Regions from separate parts of the Bradyrhizobium sp. SOJA106 genome, predicted to be linked through region 1. Evidence: predicted binding sites of a transcription regulator. Region 1 holds the regulator's gene; each other region holds the start of a gene.
The links. Region 1 encodes LexA, which represses DNA repair genes until DNA is damaged. Its sites were predicted from a motif close to TGTTCNNNNTGTGTTCNG; they were not measured.
Positions count from the first base shown of each region.

Region 2: a site for LexA is predicted at 1,362-1,379, ahead of AC5V87_RS13335 (putative DNA modification/repair radical SAM protein). Genes of this name have one in related genera too.
Region 3: a site for LexA is predicted at 3,033-3,050, ahead of AC5V87_RS07130 (DUF3072 domain-containing protein). Genes of this name have one in related genera too.

Region 1 is NZ_CM182549.1:4,815,750-4,820,208, forward strand. Features, by position in the region: partial or broken gene AC5V87_RS22270 (HAD-IA family hydrolase) at 1-505, shown strand, start outside; gene AC5V87_RS22275 (hypothetical protein) at 671-865, shown strand; gene AC5V87_RS22280 (molybdopterin molybdotransferase MoeA) at 1,097-2,308, shown strand; gene lexA (transcriptional repressor LexA) at 2,485-3,186, shown strand; gene AC5V87_RS22290 (hypothetical protein) at 3,387-3,599, shown strand; gene AC5V87_RS22295 (hypothetical protein) at 3,796-4,230, shown strand.
Region 2 is NZ_CM182549.1:2,989,130-2,993,588, reverse strand. Features, by position in the region: gene AC5V87_RS13345 (Y-family DNA polymerase) at 1-612, opposite strand, end outside; gene AC5V87_RS13340 (ImuA family protein) at 503-1,297, opposite strand; gene AC5V87_RS13335 (putative DNA modification/repair radical SAM protein) at 1,459-2,694, shown strand; gene AC5V87_RS13330 (UdgX family uracil-DNA binding protein) at 2,694-4,136, shown strand; gene AC5V87_RS13325 (inorganic phosphate transporter) at 4,234-4,459, shown strand, end outside.
Region 3 is NZ_CM182549.1:1,546,394-1,550,852, reverse strand. Features, by position in the region: gene AC5V87_RS07140 (phospholipase D-like domain-containing protein) at 1-1,663, shown strand, start outside; gene AC5V87_RS07135 (S1/P1 nuclease) at 1,735-2,628, shown strand; gene AC5V87_RS07130 (DUF3072 domain-containing protein) at 3,098-3,292, shown strand; gene nodU (nodulation protein NodU) at 4,073-4,459, opposite strand, start outside.

The sequences.
Region 1 (4,459 bases):
CCGAAGCCATCGTCGCGCGCTACGTGCGCGATGAGGCCTACCGGCTGCACGAGCTCGGTAAGATCAGCGACGAGGACTATTTCGCCTCGCTGCGCACCTCACTCGGGATCGGCATTTCGGATGCGCAGTTCCTGGAGGGGTGGAACGCGATTTTCGCCGGCGAGATGCCTGATATCGCCGAGCTGTTGCCGCGTGCGGCAAGGCAGATGCCGCTCTACGCGTTCTCCAACACCAACCGGCCGCATGTGGACTATTTCTCGAAAGAATATGCCGAGTTGCTTGGCCATTTCCGAGAGATCTACCTCTCCTCCAGCATCGGCCTACGCAAGCCGGACGCGGAGGCTTTCGACCATGTCGTGGCCGCCATCGGCGTGCCCGCCAACCGGATCGTGTTCTTCGACGATCTTGCCGAGAACATCGAGGGGGCCCGCGCCCGTGGCTTGACCGCGGTGCACGTGACCTCGCCCACGATGTCGGGAAGGCACTGAAAGCACTTGGGGTTTGACGTTCGGTGCGGTTCGGCCTGTTACCGGGTCAGCCGGTGCTGGAACTAATTTGGCGCAGAATGAGGAACCAAATCACTTTGTGCAATTTTGTACGGAGTTCCCGGAACGAATGTTCGCGGGCGGACTCATGACTCCGTTGGGAATTCTACATCGGACTCATCCTCGTGTTGGGCAAAACCTACCTCACCAAGCAGGCCTCGCTGCTGATGAAATACGCCAGAACCACCTCGGATTCTGAGCTCTCCGCCAAATTGATCAGCAAGGCCGCCGACCTGAAATCGCAAGCCGATCCGCTGCCCGACAAGGATCAGAGTCCCAAAGCGCCGGACGTCAGTCCGGACGAGCAGCCGGGGAGTTGACCGATGCTGGCCGTGGCGCTCGTCCTTCTCATCCTCGCCATGGCCATCCTCATACCGGTCTGTCTCGCCTTCCGGATCATGCCGCGGCGGATTTGACGTCAGTCTTTCACTGCAGTGCGGATCACACAGGATGAATCATCCTGCGTGACCGCCTTTTTGCCTCTGCGCCTGCACTCGGCTAGAACTCTCGCCGCCGATTTGCCCGAAGGGGCGTAGCTGGAGTTTTCACCCGTGGCCCTGATGCCGGTTTCTGACGCGCTTGCCGCGGTGCTTGCCGGCGCAGAGCCGCTGCCTGAAGAGATGGTCGCCCTCGACCACGCCTTCCACCGCGTGCTCGCCCGCCACGTCGCTGCGCGGCGCACGCAGCCGCCGCAGGCGATGTCGGCGATGGATGGCTATGCGGTGCGCGCGGCCGATGCCGCGACAACCGAGTCCCAGCTCACCGTGATCGGCGAAGTCGCGGCGGGCCGGCCGTTTGCGGGATCGGTCGGTAGCGGCGAAGCCGTGCGGATCTTCACCGGCGGCGTCGTTCCCGATGGCGCCGATGCGGTCGTGATCCAGGAGGACACGGTCGTGGACGGCGGGCGCATCACCATCAAGGAAGCGGCAGTGACGGGACGGCACATCCGCCCGGCCGGCGTCGATTTCCGCGAGGGCGACGTGCTGCTGCGCGAGGGCATCCGGCTGACCGAGCGCGACCTTGCACTCGCCGCCGGCATGAATCACCCGCTTCTGCCCGTCCGCCGCCGCCCGAAAGTCGCGATCCTCGCCACCGGCGACGAGCTTGTGATGCCGGGCGCCACGCCTGGCCCCGGCCAGATCGTCTATTCCAATGGCTACGCCCTTCACGCGCTCGCGCGCAGCGAGGGGGCCGATACCGTCGATCTCGGTGTTGCCGCCGATACCCTGGACGCCACCACGGCGGGCATCCGCCGCGCCCGCGAGAGCGGCGCCGACATCCTGATCACCACCGGCGGCGCCTCGGTCGGCGACCACGATCTGGTCCAGCAGGCACTGACGGCCGAGGGGATCGCGATCACATTCTGGAAGATCGCGATGCGGCCCGGCAAGCCGATGATGCATGGACGCCTGGCGGCAATGCGCGTGATCGGGCTGCCCGGCAATCCCGTGTCATCCTATGTGTGTGCCTTCCTGTTCATGGTGCCGCTGATTCGCGCGCTGTCGGGCCGTTCCGTGATTCACCATCGCCGCGAACGGGCGGTGCTCGGCCGCGACGTCGGCGCCAACGACCAGCGTGAGGATTATCTGCGCGCACGGCTGGAGACGCGCGACGACGGCACGCTGATCGCCGTTCCCGTCAATCACCAGGATTCCTCACTGCTTGCGAATCTCGCTGCGGCACAGGCACTTCTGGTGCGCGCGCCGTTCGCGCCGAAGGCCGAAGCGGGCACGCCTTGCGAGGTGCTGCGCCTGCCGGTCTGAACGCGCCGGCTACACGCGTGGCGCGAACTTTGTCGCGTTCACGGTAAATTAAGCAGTTGCGGAACATGTATCGAACATATAGTGTCCGTTCATGATTTGTTTCGAGCATGTAGCGGCTTATCGCTGAATTCAGCGTCTCGGAATCGAACGACATCAACCGGGGGATTTTGGTCGAGATGTTAACGCGCAAACAATACGAGCTCCTGCGGTTCATCAGCGAGCGATTGAAGGAAAGCGGCGTGCCGCCCTCCTTCGACGAGATGAAGGACGCGCTCGATCTGCGCTCGAAGTCGGGCATCCATCGCCTGATCACCGCACTCGAGGAGCGCGGCTTCATCCGCCGCCTGCCCAATCGCGCCCGCGCCATCGAAGTCATCAAGCTGCCCGAGCTGCAGGCCGCGGCCGGCAACCGCCGCGGCTTCACGCCGAGCGTCATCGAAGGCAATCTCGGCAAGGTGAGGACGACGTCCAGCCCGCCCGCCGACGAGGGCGAGCGCCCCGTCGCCGTGCCGGTGATGGGCCGCATTGCGGCCGGCACGCCGATCGAGGCGTTGCAGACTCGCAGCCATACGATCAGCGTCCCGCCCGACATGCTCGGCTCGGGCGAGCATTACGCGCTCGAGGTGCGCGGCGATTCCATGGTGGAAGCCGGCATCCTCGACGGCGACATGGCGCTGATCCAGCGCAACGAGACCGCCGACACCGGCGACATCGTGGTGGCGCTGATCGACGACGAGGAAGCGACCTTGAAGCGCTTCCGCCGTCGTGGCGCCTCGATCGCGCTCGAGCCCGCCAATGCGGCCTATGAGGTGCGCATCCTGCCGCCGAACCGGGTCAAGATTCAGGGCAAGCTGATCGGGCTTTATCGGAAGTACTGATACCGCAAGTCCTGAGCGCGCTGTCCGCGCGCTCCGGTCGGCATCGCCATCAGAGATCGGAGCGGATGATTGTCCGCTCCCGCTGGATAGTCTTTCTGGTTTCGCTCAGATTATCCGGCCCCTGCTCCGACGCTACATCCTCGGCACGCCGCACCAAGCAGACCGCTTCGGGATGGCTTTTGAAGGTTCGAGGAGACGTCATGCGCAAGATCATCCTGAGCACGGTGGCCGCAGCGCTGATTGCGGGATCAACGTCGCAAGCCGTTGCTGCACCATCGCATCGCCATGTCCGCAAGGACACCGCCAAGGAAACGGTAGCGAGCGAGCAAGTCCGAAACGCGCGCAATGCGCTCACGCAGCCATCACAATCGGTCTGGCCATATTCCGGCTGGTCGGCGCCCGCCGGCCGCTGACACGCGCCCACCGAATGCGCGAAAGCAGGGTTTGTTCCTAGCGCCTTCGGGAAAGATAATGTGATCGCATGCTGCGGTGGCGAGCCGCAGATTTGCCTATAACCGCGCAGACGCTATGATGCTTCCACTCTGATAGAGGCCTGCGCCTCGTAAGACAGAGGCGCGGGTTGCTATCTCCGCATGAGGAGCACCCACGATGTGTGACTACAGCCTGCATGCCGTCGCATCGCGCCCTGCCGAAGTCGGCGAGACGATCGTGACGACAACTTTCCGCGGCACCTCGACGCGCGGCTTTGCCTCCGCGGCCGATCCAACAGTCGCGGTCTGCCTGCTGCCGGGAACGGAGCTCGCCTTCGCCGACAACGTCCGCTACGACAATCGCTGGATCTGGACGCGCACCGTCAACTCGCGCGTCGGCAAGTTCGGCAAGATCGATCCGCACATTCCCGATCGCCATCATGATGCGATCGAGTTCCCCGACGGCAAATACGTGCTGGTGACGCAACTCGTCGAAGGCCAGCAAGCAACTGTGCTGCAACTGCCCGTGACGCAGCCGCTTGGCGAGCGCGAGCACAAGCCGCAGGTCAGTGCCGAGAACCGGCCGGCAACTCCGCGTCTGCCGATCGGCTGACGCAGATATCCCGGGCCGACAGCCCGGGCCAGGAAGAGAGATCGCCATCGCCGGCCGTGGCCGGCGACGTGGTGTGGCTTGCGTCTCTCGACATCCGGGCGGACGAGGTCAGCCCACCGCCTTCCCGCCGCACGAAGTTTGCGCTGTCCTGCCTGAATTTTGACCGTCCGCTCCGCAAGTAAATGCCCGATGCTGTCTCGGCTGGTGTCTTGGCTGGCGTCTTGGCACG
Region 2 (4,459 bases), 1.8 Mb from region 1:
GGTCTTCAGGCCGGCGCGGCGCAGGCCGGTGGTAATAGCCTCGCCCGCGCCGAGCGCGGACACAGGAAACCGGTCGATCGCCGCCGCCTCGCCGCCGTCGGCAACGATGATGCCAGACGTTTGCCGCGTCAGCGTGCGCGCGCAGACGGAAGTACCTGCGATCGCCGCGCTGACGGCAAAGCCTTGCCGGGCGAGCGCCCGGACCAGCGTCTGCAGCAGCGCAGCCTCGCCGCCGAACAGATGCGCGCAGCCGGTGATGTCGAGAAACAGCCCGTGCGGCGGATCGAGCGCCACCAGCGGCGTGAAGCGGTCGCACCAATCGGCGATGTCGCCGAGCGTCTTGGCATCGGCCACGACATCGGCATCGAACACTTTCAAGTCCGGGCACATCGCCCGCGCATTGGCCAACGGCTGGCCGATGTACAGGCCGAGACGCTCGGCAGCCTCGTCGAGCGCATGGATCACCAGCGCATTGTTCTCCTTGATGACGACGATGCTCGGTTCATCCTGCGCGCCGCTGCTCACCTGCAAAAACCGCTGGATCCGGTCGACGGGCAGGCGCGGCAGCCACAGGCTGAGGATACGTCGACGGTTCACTGAACTGGCACTCATCACAATTCCATTCCATGATCCACCGGCCGCACGGGCCATGACGATTGCGCAAGAGCTCGGCATCGAAGCGCGGCGCGCCCCAGGCACTCCACATTGCCCCCGGCGGCGAATGCGCCACGCGCAGCATCCATCGCGTCTCCGCGGTCGAAGGCAGCGGCTGCGCCGCCATCCGCAGCATCAGCCCGGTGACGCCTGAAGATTGCGCGGCGAGCGTCAGCTTGCGGCTCGCGACGAGATCGAACTGTCTGACATCGCCCCAGAGCTCGAGCACGACCGCGCCGAGCGCATCGCAGGCGAGCGCGTCGGCCGAGGTGCGCAGCGCGCTCTCGACATCGGCGGCGCGCGCCATCACGACGCGGCGCGGATCGAGCCCGAGCTCGGCAATCCCGCTCATCGACAGCGCACCGGTTTCAACTTCCGAAAAATCCTGCCGCACCCACAGCAGCGGCCGCTGCGCCGAGACGCGCCCTGCGAGGCCCATGACAAAACCCGTCGCAGTTGTCCCCTGCCGCCCCTCGCAAAACACCTCGTGGATCGCCGCGCGCGCGAGCCCGCCCTTCAGCGCGGCGTCGGCCTCGCCATGGCCGAGCGCGACGCGGTCATACTGATGCACGACCTCCGCCGTCTCGATGCGCTCGATCTGGCCGCGCAAGGTCGCAAGCGCGCTGATGCGTGCGCTGCTCATGCTCGCCGCTCCTTCAGAGGTGATTGCCGTGGCCTGCAAAAGAAGAACCAGCGGCTGGCTCATTTGTTCATGATATGTTCTAATATAAAGCTAACGGCGCTTGAAGAGTCAATCAAATTGGCGCGCCAAAGATTCATGAGTGGAATCAAAGAGATTCAGGCATGGACGTACAACGCAAACTGGAAATTCTCGCGGATGCCGCCAAGTACGACGCCTCCTGCGCCTCCAGCGGCACCGAGAAGCGGGATTCCAGCGACGGCAGGGGCATGGGCTCGACCGCGCCAGGCATGGGTATCTGCCATTCCTACGCGCCTGATGGACGCTGCATCTCCCTGCTCAAGGTGCTGCTGACCAACGCCTGCAATTACGATTGCCTCTATTGCGTCAACCGCGCCTCCTCGAACGTGCCGCGCGCCCGCTTCACCATCGACGAAGTCGTCAAGCTCACGCTCGACTTCTACCGGCGCAATTACATCGAGGGCCTGTTCCTCTCCTCCGGCATCATCCGCAGCCCCGACTACACGATGGAGCAAGTGGTCAGTGTCGCGCGAAAACTGCGCGAGGAGCATCACTTCCGCGGCTACATTCATCTCAAGACCATTCCGGAGGCCGACGACGCGCTGATCGCGGAGGCCGGCAAATATGCCGACCGCCTCTCCATCAACATCGAGATGCCGCAGGAGACCAGCCTGCAGCAATTCGCGCCGGAGAAGAACGTTCGCGCGATCCGCCGCACCATGGGCCGGCTGCGGCTGAAGCTGGACGAAGCCGAGGAAGGCCGTAACGCGAAGACCAGGGCGAAGCCGCAGCGCTTCGCACCGGCCGGACAAAGCACGCAGATGATCGTCGGCGCCGACAGCGCGAACGACCACACCATTCTTCACACCAGCGCCAATCTCTACGGCTCCTACCGGCTGCGGCGTGTCTATTACTCCGCATTCAGCCCGATTCCGGACGCCAGCCGCGCTTTGCCTCTGATACAGCCGCCGCTGCTGCGCGAGCACCGGCTCTACCAGGCCGACTGGCTGATGCGGTTCTACGGCTTCGACGTCGGCGAGATCGTCGACGACAGTGCGATGCTGCCGCTCGACATCGATCCGAAGCTCGCCTGGGCGCTGCGCCACCGCGACCGCTTTCCGCTCGACGTCAACCGCGCCAGCCGCGAGGAGCTGCTGCGCGTGCCGGGCTTCGGCACCAAGGCGGTCGAACGCATCATCGCAACGCGCCGCACCACCACCATCCGCCTTTCCGATCTCGCTCGCCTGCACGTGCCACGGCACAAGGCGCTGCCGTTCATCATCCTCAGCGATCACCGGCCCGCCCCGCATCGTCTCGATGCGGCCGGGCTCATCGAAAGGTTCAAGCCGAAGGCAACACAACTGGGGTTTGGCTTCTGATGCAGTACATCATTCTCGACACCGAAACCGATTTCGACGGCTGGCGCAACGCCGCGCGTTCGCTCGTGCTTCATCATGTGGAGCCCACCGATGTCACCTGGGCCGTGCAGGGCGGCGAAGCCGATTTGTTCGCGCCACCCGGGCCGTCGCCGATCCTCGAGGTGAACGACGGCACTTTCAACGTGCCGGCAAAATTCGTCGAGCTCGCGAAAGCAGCAATGCTCCATCGCGACGGCGAGCGATTTGCGATCCTCTATCGCCTGCTCTGGCGCTTGAAGGACAACCACGATCTCATCGAGGTCGCGACTGATCCCGATGTCGCGCTCATCACGGCGATGGCAAGAGCGGTTCATCGCGACGAGCACAAGATGCATGCCTTCGTGCGCTTCCGCGAAATCGGGCGGGAACGTGCCGCGCATTACGTCGCCTGGTTCGAGCCGGAGCATCACATCGTCGAACTCGCCGCGCCGTTCTTCGCCAAGCGCTTCGCCGATATGCCGTGGTCGATCCTGACGCCGGACCTCTGCGCGCATTGGGACGGCCATGCGCTCTCATTCACGCCGGGCGTGAGCAAGAACGAGGCGCCCAGCGAAGACCGGCTGGAGGAAACCTGGCGGCGCTATTACGCCAGCATCTTCAATCCGGCGCGGCTGAAGGTGAAGGCGATGCAGACGGAGATGCCGAAGAAATACTGGAGGAACCTGCCCGAGGCTTCGATCATTAAGCCCTTGATCGAAGACGCCGAACGCATGACCGGCGCCATGATCGCCAACGCCGCAACCGATCCGCACAAACCTCAGATGCGGCCGGAGGCTCCGATGAAGCGCCAACCTGCTGCCGACGATCTCGAAACCCTCCGCGAGGAGGCCGCGCATTGCCGCGCCTGCCATCTCTACAAGGACGCGACGCAGACCGTGTTCGGCGAGGGCCCGAAGTCCGCCAACATCATGCTGATCGGCGAGCAGCCCGGCGACAAGGAAGACCTCGCCGGCCATCCTTTCGTCGGACCGGCCGGACAGATGCTCGACCGCGCGCTGGAGGAAGCCGGCGTCGACCGCAAGAAGGTCTACGTCACCAATGCGGTCAAGCACTTCAAATTCGTGCCACGCGGAAAGATCCGCCTGCATCAGAAGCCGAACACACCTGAGATCCGGGCCTGCCGGCAATGGTATGAGCGGGAAGTTTCGGCAATCCAGCCCGACCTCATCGTGGCGATGGGCGCGACCGCCGCGCAGAGCGTGTTCGGCAAGATCACGCCGATCGGAAAGAACCGCGGCCGGCTCATGGACCTGCCCGACGGACGCAAGGCGCTTGTGACGGTGCACCCGTCCTATCTTCTGCGGCTGCCCGATCCGAAAGCGAAAGCGCTGGAGTATCAGCGCTTTGTTGAAGACCTGAAGATCGCCGCCAATTTGCAGAAGAAAGGCGCCCGTGCCGCTTAAATAGAACAGGAAAGCGACCTTAGGACGCAGGTTGTCATCCAGCCTTCAAATCATTCGCGGACAATAGCCCTACCAATAGGTTAAGGGGCGTCCAAAGATGACAGACGTTGCATTCGACCGAGCTGTAGGCGATCCGTCGCCGGTCCAGCCGGCTTCCCGGCCCAATCTCGACAAGGGTTTCAACCCGCTCACCATGATCCTGTTCTTCGGGATCCTGGCTGCGGGCCTGCTCTATGTGGCCTACAGCATCTATAGCGATGTCGATGCGACCGGCACCAAGGTCACGACCTACCTGCCCTACGTCCTCCTGTTCGTTGCGCTGC
Region 3 (4,459 bases), 3.3 Mb from region 1:
GAAGACCAACTGGCGCGATCTGACCTTGCGCCGCCGCCGGGATCGGGCCGAGCGCCGCCCGGACAACGTTAGGGTCAAATATGAGATCCGGCCGGTCGGCCGCATGGCCGACGGGCTGGAGCCGGTGCCGGTTCGACAGAAGAAGACCTATGACGGTCCGGTCATCTCGCTAGGCTATCTCGGCGACGCTGTGGAGACCAACACTATCCTCATCACCTCCAACTACGGGGATGTGAAGGCAGCCTTCAACAATGGCATTATTGCCGGACAGTGGCTGCGGCACGCCATTGAGGAAGAGAACAAGGACTTCAACAAGGATGTGCTGACCGCCGAGGTGGAGGATCAGCATAGTGCGATACGGGAATATCTGTCCGGCGATCTGATCTCGTTTCTCAAGAGCATGATCGACCGGGCTCTTGAGAGCGGCGGCAAGGTATTGCTCGCGCTCTATGAACTGGACGATCCCGAGCTGATCGACCTTCTGATCCGCAATAAGGCGATCGTGCGGATAATCCTCTCGAACTCGAGTGCAGATCGGGATACGGGGGAATGGGATAAGCGGAACGCTCCTGCGCGTACCAAGCTCAAGGCCAACAAGGTGGAAGTGCAGAACCGCCTCTTCAACAATCGGCATATTGGCCACAACAAGTTCGCGGTCTATCTCGACAGTCATGGTGACGCTCAGGCGGTCATGACCGGCAGTACCAACTGGACATCGCTCGGCCTCTGCGGCCAGACAAACAACTCCATTATCATCGAGAATGCCGACATCGCGGAGGGATACCGCGCCTATTGGCAACGATTACACGATGATGAGATCGATGACCCCGATCCACCCTCCGCGTCCGGTGGGAGCAATGTTCAGGGTGAAGAGCTGCGCACCGAAGATCAGAAGCCGGTCGCCGCCAACCTGACTTCGTCGCAGGCGCGTCTCTGGTTATCTCCGAATACAAAAGGGAAAACGCGGAACATCAAGAAGGCGCCGCCAGACCTCGATGAGCTGTTCAATCTGATGACGCATGCTGAGCAGGCCATCTTCTTTCTTGCCTTCCTGCCCTCGCGCGGTGGCCTCTACAGCATCATTGAGACCGCACGGCGCGCCGGCGAGACCAATCCCAATCTTCTGGTCGTCGGAGCCATTAGCGATCCCACCGCCATGCCCGGCTATCAGGCAAAGAAGGAGGAGGACGGCGAGGAGGAGGACGAAACCCCGGAGGAAGCCGCGGCGCGGAAGCCTTATGTCTATGACGAGCGCCACACGCATATCGTGCGCGCGAGCAATCTCGGCGCCGGAACGGCACTCGGAGATTTTGAGGCCGAGATCCTCAAGCTCGGCACTGCCATCGTCCACGACAAGGTCGTCGTCATCGATCCGCTCTCGGACAACTGCACCATTGTCACGGGAAGTCATAACCTTGGCTACAAGGCCTCCTACGAAAATGATGAAAACATGCTCATCATCAGGGGCGACAAGAAACTGGCGCAGGCCTATGCGGTGCACATTCTTGATGTGTACGATCACTACCGCTATCGCGCCTGGCAGGCGAAGAACAAGCTCGAGGGAAAGCCGGTCTTCCAGGGGCATATTGATTTGAATGATGACTGGCTTAAGCGGTACGTCGACGGCTCCAAGGGCGACATTACCCAGTACTTTCTGACGTGATTTTCGGGCGCAATGGATGCGTCGTTATCGGTTTTGCACTGCTGTCTTTTTTTCTCGAAAGGATTCGATCCATGCGAGTTGCCCTGAGCCTTACCGCTTTCGCCTGTGGCGCGCTCCTGAACTGCATTCAGACGGACAGTGCCCGCGCCTGGGGTGACGAGGGTCATCAAGTGGTCGCTCTGGTTGCCCAGTCTTTCCTGGAGCCTGACGTGCGAAAGCGCGTGAACGCATTATTGGCCGCGGATACCGACTCGTTGACCGGCCATGACATTGCCTCGGCCGCGACATGGGCTGACAAGTACCGCGATGCCAATATTGACAATTCCCGCGAGCGCACGCGGCAATGGCATTTTGTCGACATTGAGGTCTCGGCGCCGAACCTCGATCAGGCATGCTTCAATCATCCCGCGCTGCCCAGCGGCAAGCCCGCATCAGATGGCGACAAGGATGACTGCGTTGTCGACAAGATTGAGCAATTTTCGGCGGAACTTGCCGACCCCTCGACCGATGCCGAGGAGCGCGTGGTGGCCCTGAAATTCCTGCTTCACTTTGTGGGCGATGTGCACCAACCGCTTCACAGCTCCGACGATCACGATCGTGGCGGCAACGACAAACGCGTCTCGGCCGCCGGCCTGAGCGCCGGCAATCTGCATCACTTTTGGGACACCGAATTCGTGATCCAACTTGGTCCGGATGCGCGAACGATCGCCTCTGACCTGATTGGCCATATCACCAAGCAGCAGCAGACGCAGTGGCAGACCGGAGGGCCCGCCGACTGGGCGAAGGAAGCTTTTGCGATTTCGAAAGACGACGCTTATGGCGCCCTTCCCTCCCCGAACCCGCGCGGAAGCTTTCGCCTGACCGACGATTACGTCACAACGGCGACAAATGATGCCGCCCTACAGCTGAGCAAGGCGGGGGTACGCCTCGCCATGATCCTGAATCAGGCACTTCGAAAACCGTAGCACGGCAACTCTCTGACTGCGCGCGAAGCCTCCCTGCATGATGCAGCACCGGCCTCATAGCACGCCGACGCGCCTGACTTCCCCAATGGTTTGAGAAATGGCGCGCCGTCGGTGCTGTCGGTGAAGGCTTTCAGCTCACTCATCACCATCTCCGACCACCAAGCACCTTGCCCTTGACCGGCCCCCGCTGAAGCTTCTTCAAAGCGTCGCGCTGGGCGGAGAGAACTTTCGATCTTGGAGTGCATGCGCTGAGCAGGGCTTTGGCTGATGAGGTGGCAATGCGCGCGCTGGAGCAGAAGGATCTCCCTGCGCTGCCGGCCCACCTGCGCGTGCATGAGCTCGATTTCACTCCGGATGAAGTCAATGTTCGGCATTTCTCGCCTCTCAACCTCGAATGAGGCCACTAGAACAAAAACGGAACACACAATCAACTTAAACGTTGAGGGAGGCAAACTCTTAGGAGGTTCAAATGGCGGACAATACCCAAAAAGACCCCGAGGACTGGGTTTCCGGCGATGATCCAATGACTGGCGCCCAGCAGTCCTATCTGAGGACCCTCAGCGAGCAGGCGCATAAGCCCGACCCGACGGGCAAGACGCTCACCAAGGCCGAAGCGTCCGAGCTAATTGACCAACTTCGTGAAGAGGCCGGCCTGGAAAAGTAGCCGCACCGACCACAGACGGTGGGAATAGGTTGCGAATCCCTGCCTTGTGCTAGCCGGCCGGGACGGGACACGACCGATCCGGGTTCGTCCGCCCTGGCGGGAGTGATCGACATGCTGATGATGAGGAGGCGAGCCGGAGGGTCGAAGGTTGGGCGCGTAGTGTCCTCCAGGACGCGGGCGCTATTCGCGAGTGCGAAGACCATGACTGGATGAAAGATCGTGCCGATCCGCATGCGCGTGATCGCGCCCGTCGGATCGCGCGCGAAGAACCGGCCTTCGGCCTCTCGCCTGACGAGGCCATAGCTGCCATCGACGACATACTACGCCTCGATCGGTGATACTTGTCCGGAGTGCCCAACGGATCAAGGTTGAGATGCTTGATCTCAAGGACTGCTCAAATTGCTCATTTTGAGCAGCAATCTCCTCGACGCGCTGCCATCGTCGTCAATGGCGCTTCGGCCACTTCCCGCGGTGGCACAGACGACCCAATCTCGACCTCGCTTCAGCGTGCCTGCAATGCTCCTTGCGACACCTGAATAGCTGGCTGAGACGAAGGCCGGCCATGCGAGCTGCCTCGGAAACACTGGCACCGAGCTGCAGCGATGCTGCAACAAGCCGCTCCTTCTCATCCAGCGATCACCGCGACGCCGCTTCTCGTAGGATTACCGCGGGGGCCTGCTATCGCGTTCGTCAAACTAGGTGGCCTTTCGCGGAGGTATATGACTCGGCGTACGGTCCCACTGCCCCGCGCTTAGAGAGAAAGATGCCGTTGACCAGCGCTCAGTCGCCGCCCTCGCGTCTCGTCCACAGCACGCCGTCGCACCACACGTGGTCAACGCGATTCCACTGGCAGGCAGATGCCGCATTCGGGAAAAAGCCGCGTCCATTGTGATTGGCGCTGGTGTTGCATAGTAGCGGAATGCCTGTGAGGCCTTCGTATTCGACGAGAAGTTCGGCGATCTTGTGCCGAGAGGTCCTGCAAATGGTCTGCAATCGCGCAGATCCGTCCAGATGCACAACAGCGGGGATCTTATCCCGCCATTCTGCTCGTGTTAGGTGCTCGAACAGCATGTAAGGGTCTGGCGTTCCGGGACTAAAAATATCCGGCGCCCGATCCTCCAGGCATATTGGCGCTACAGGCCGGAAGTGCTCGCGAAGTTTGATGTC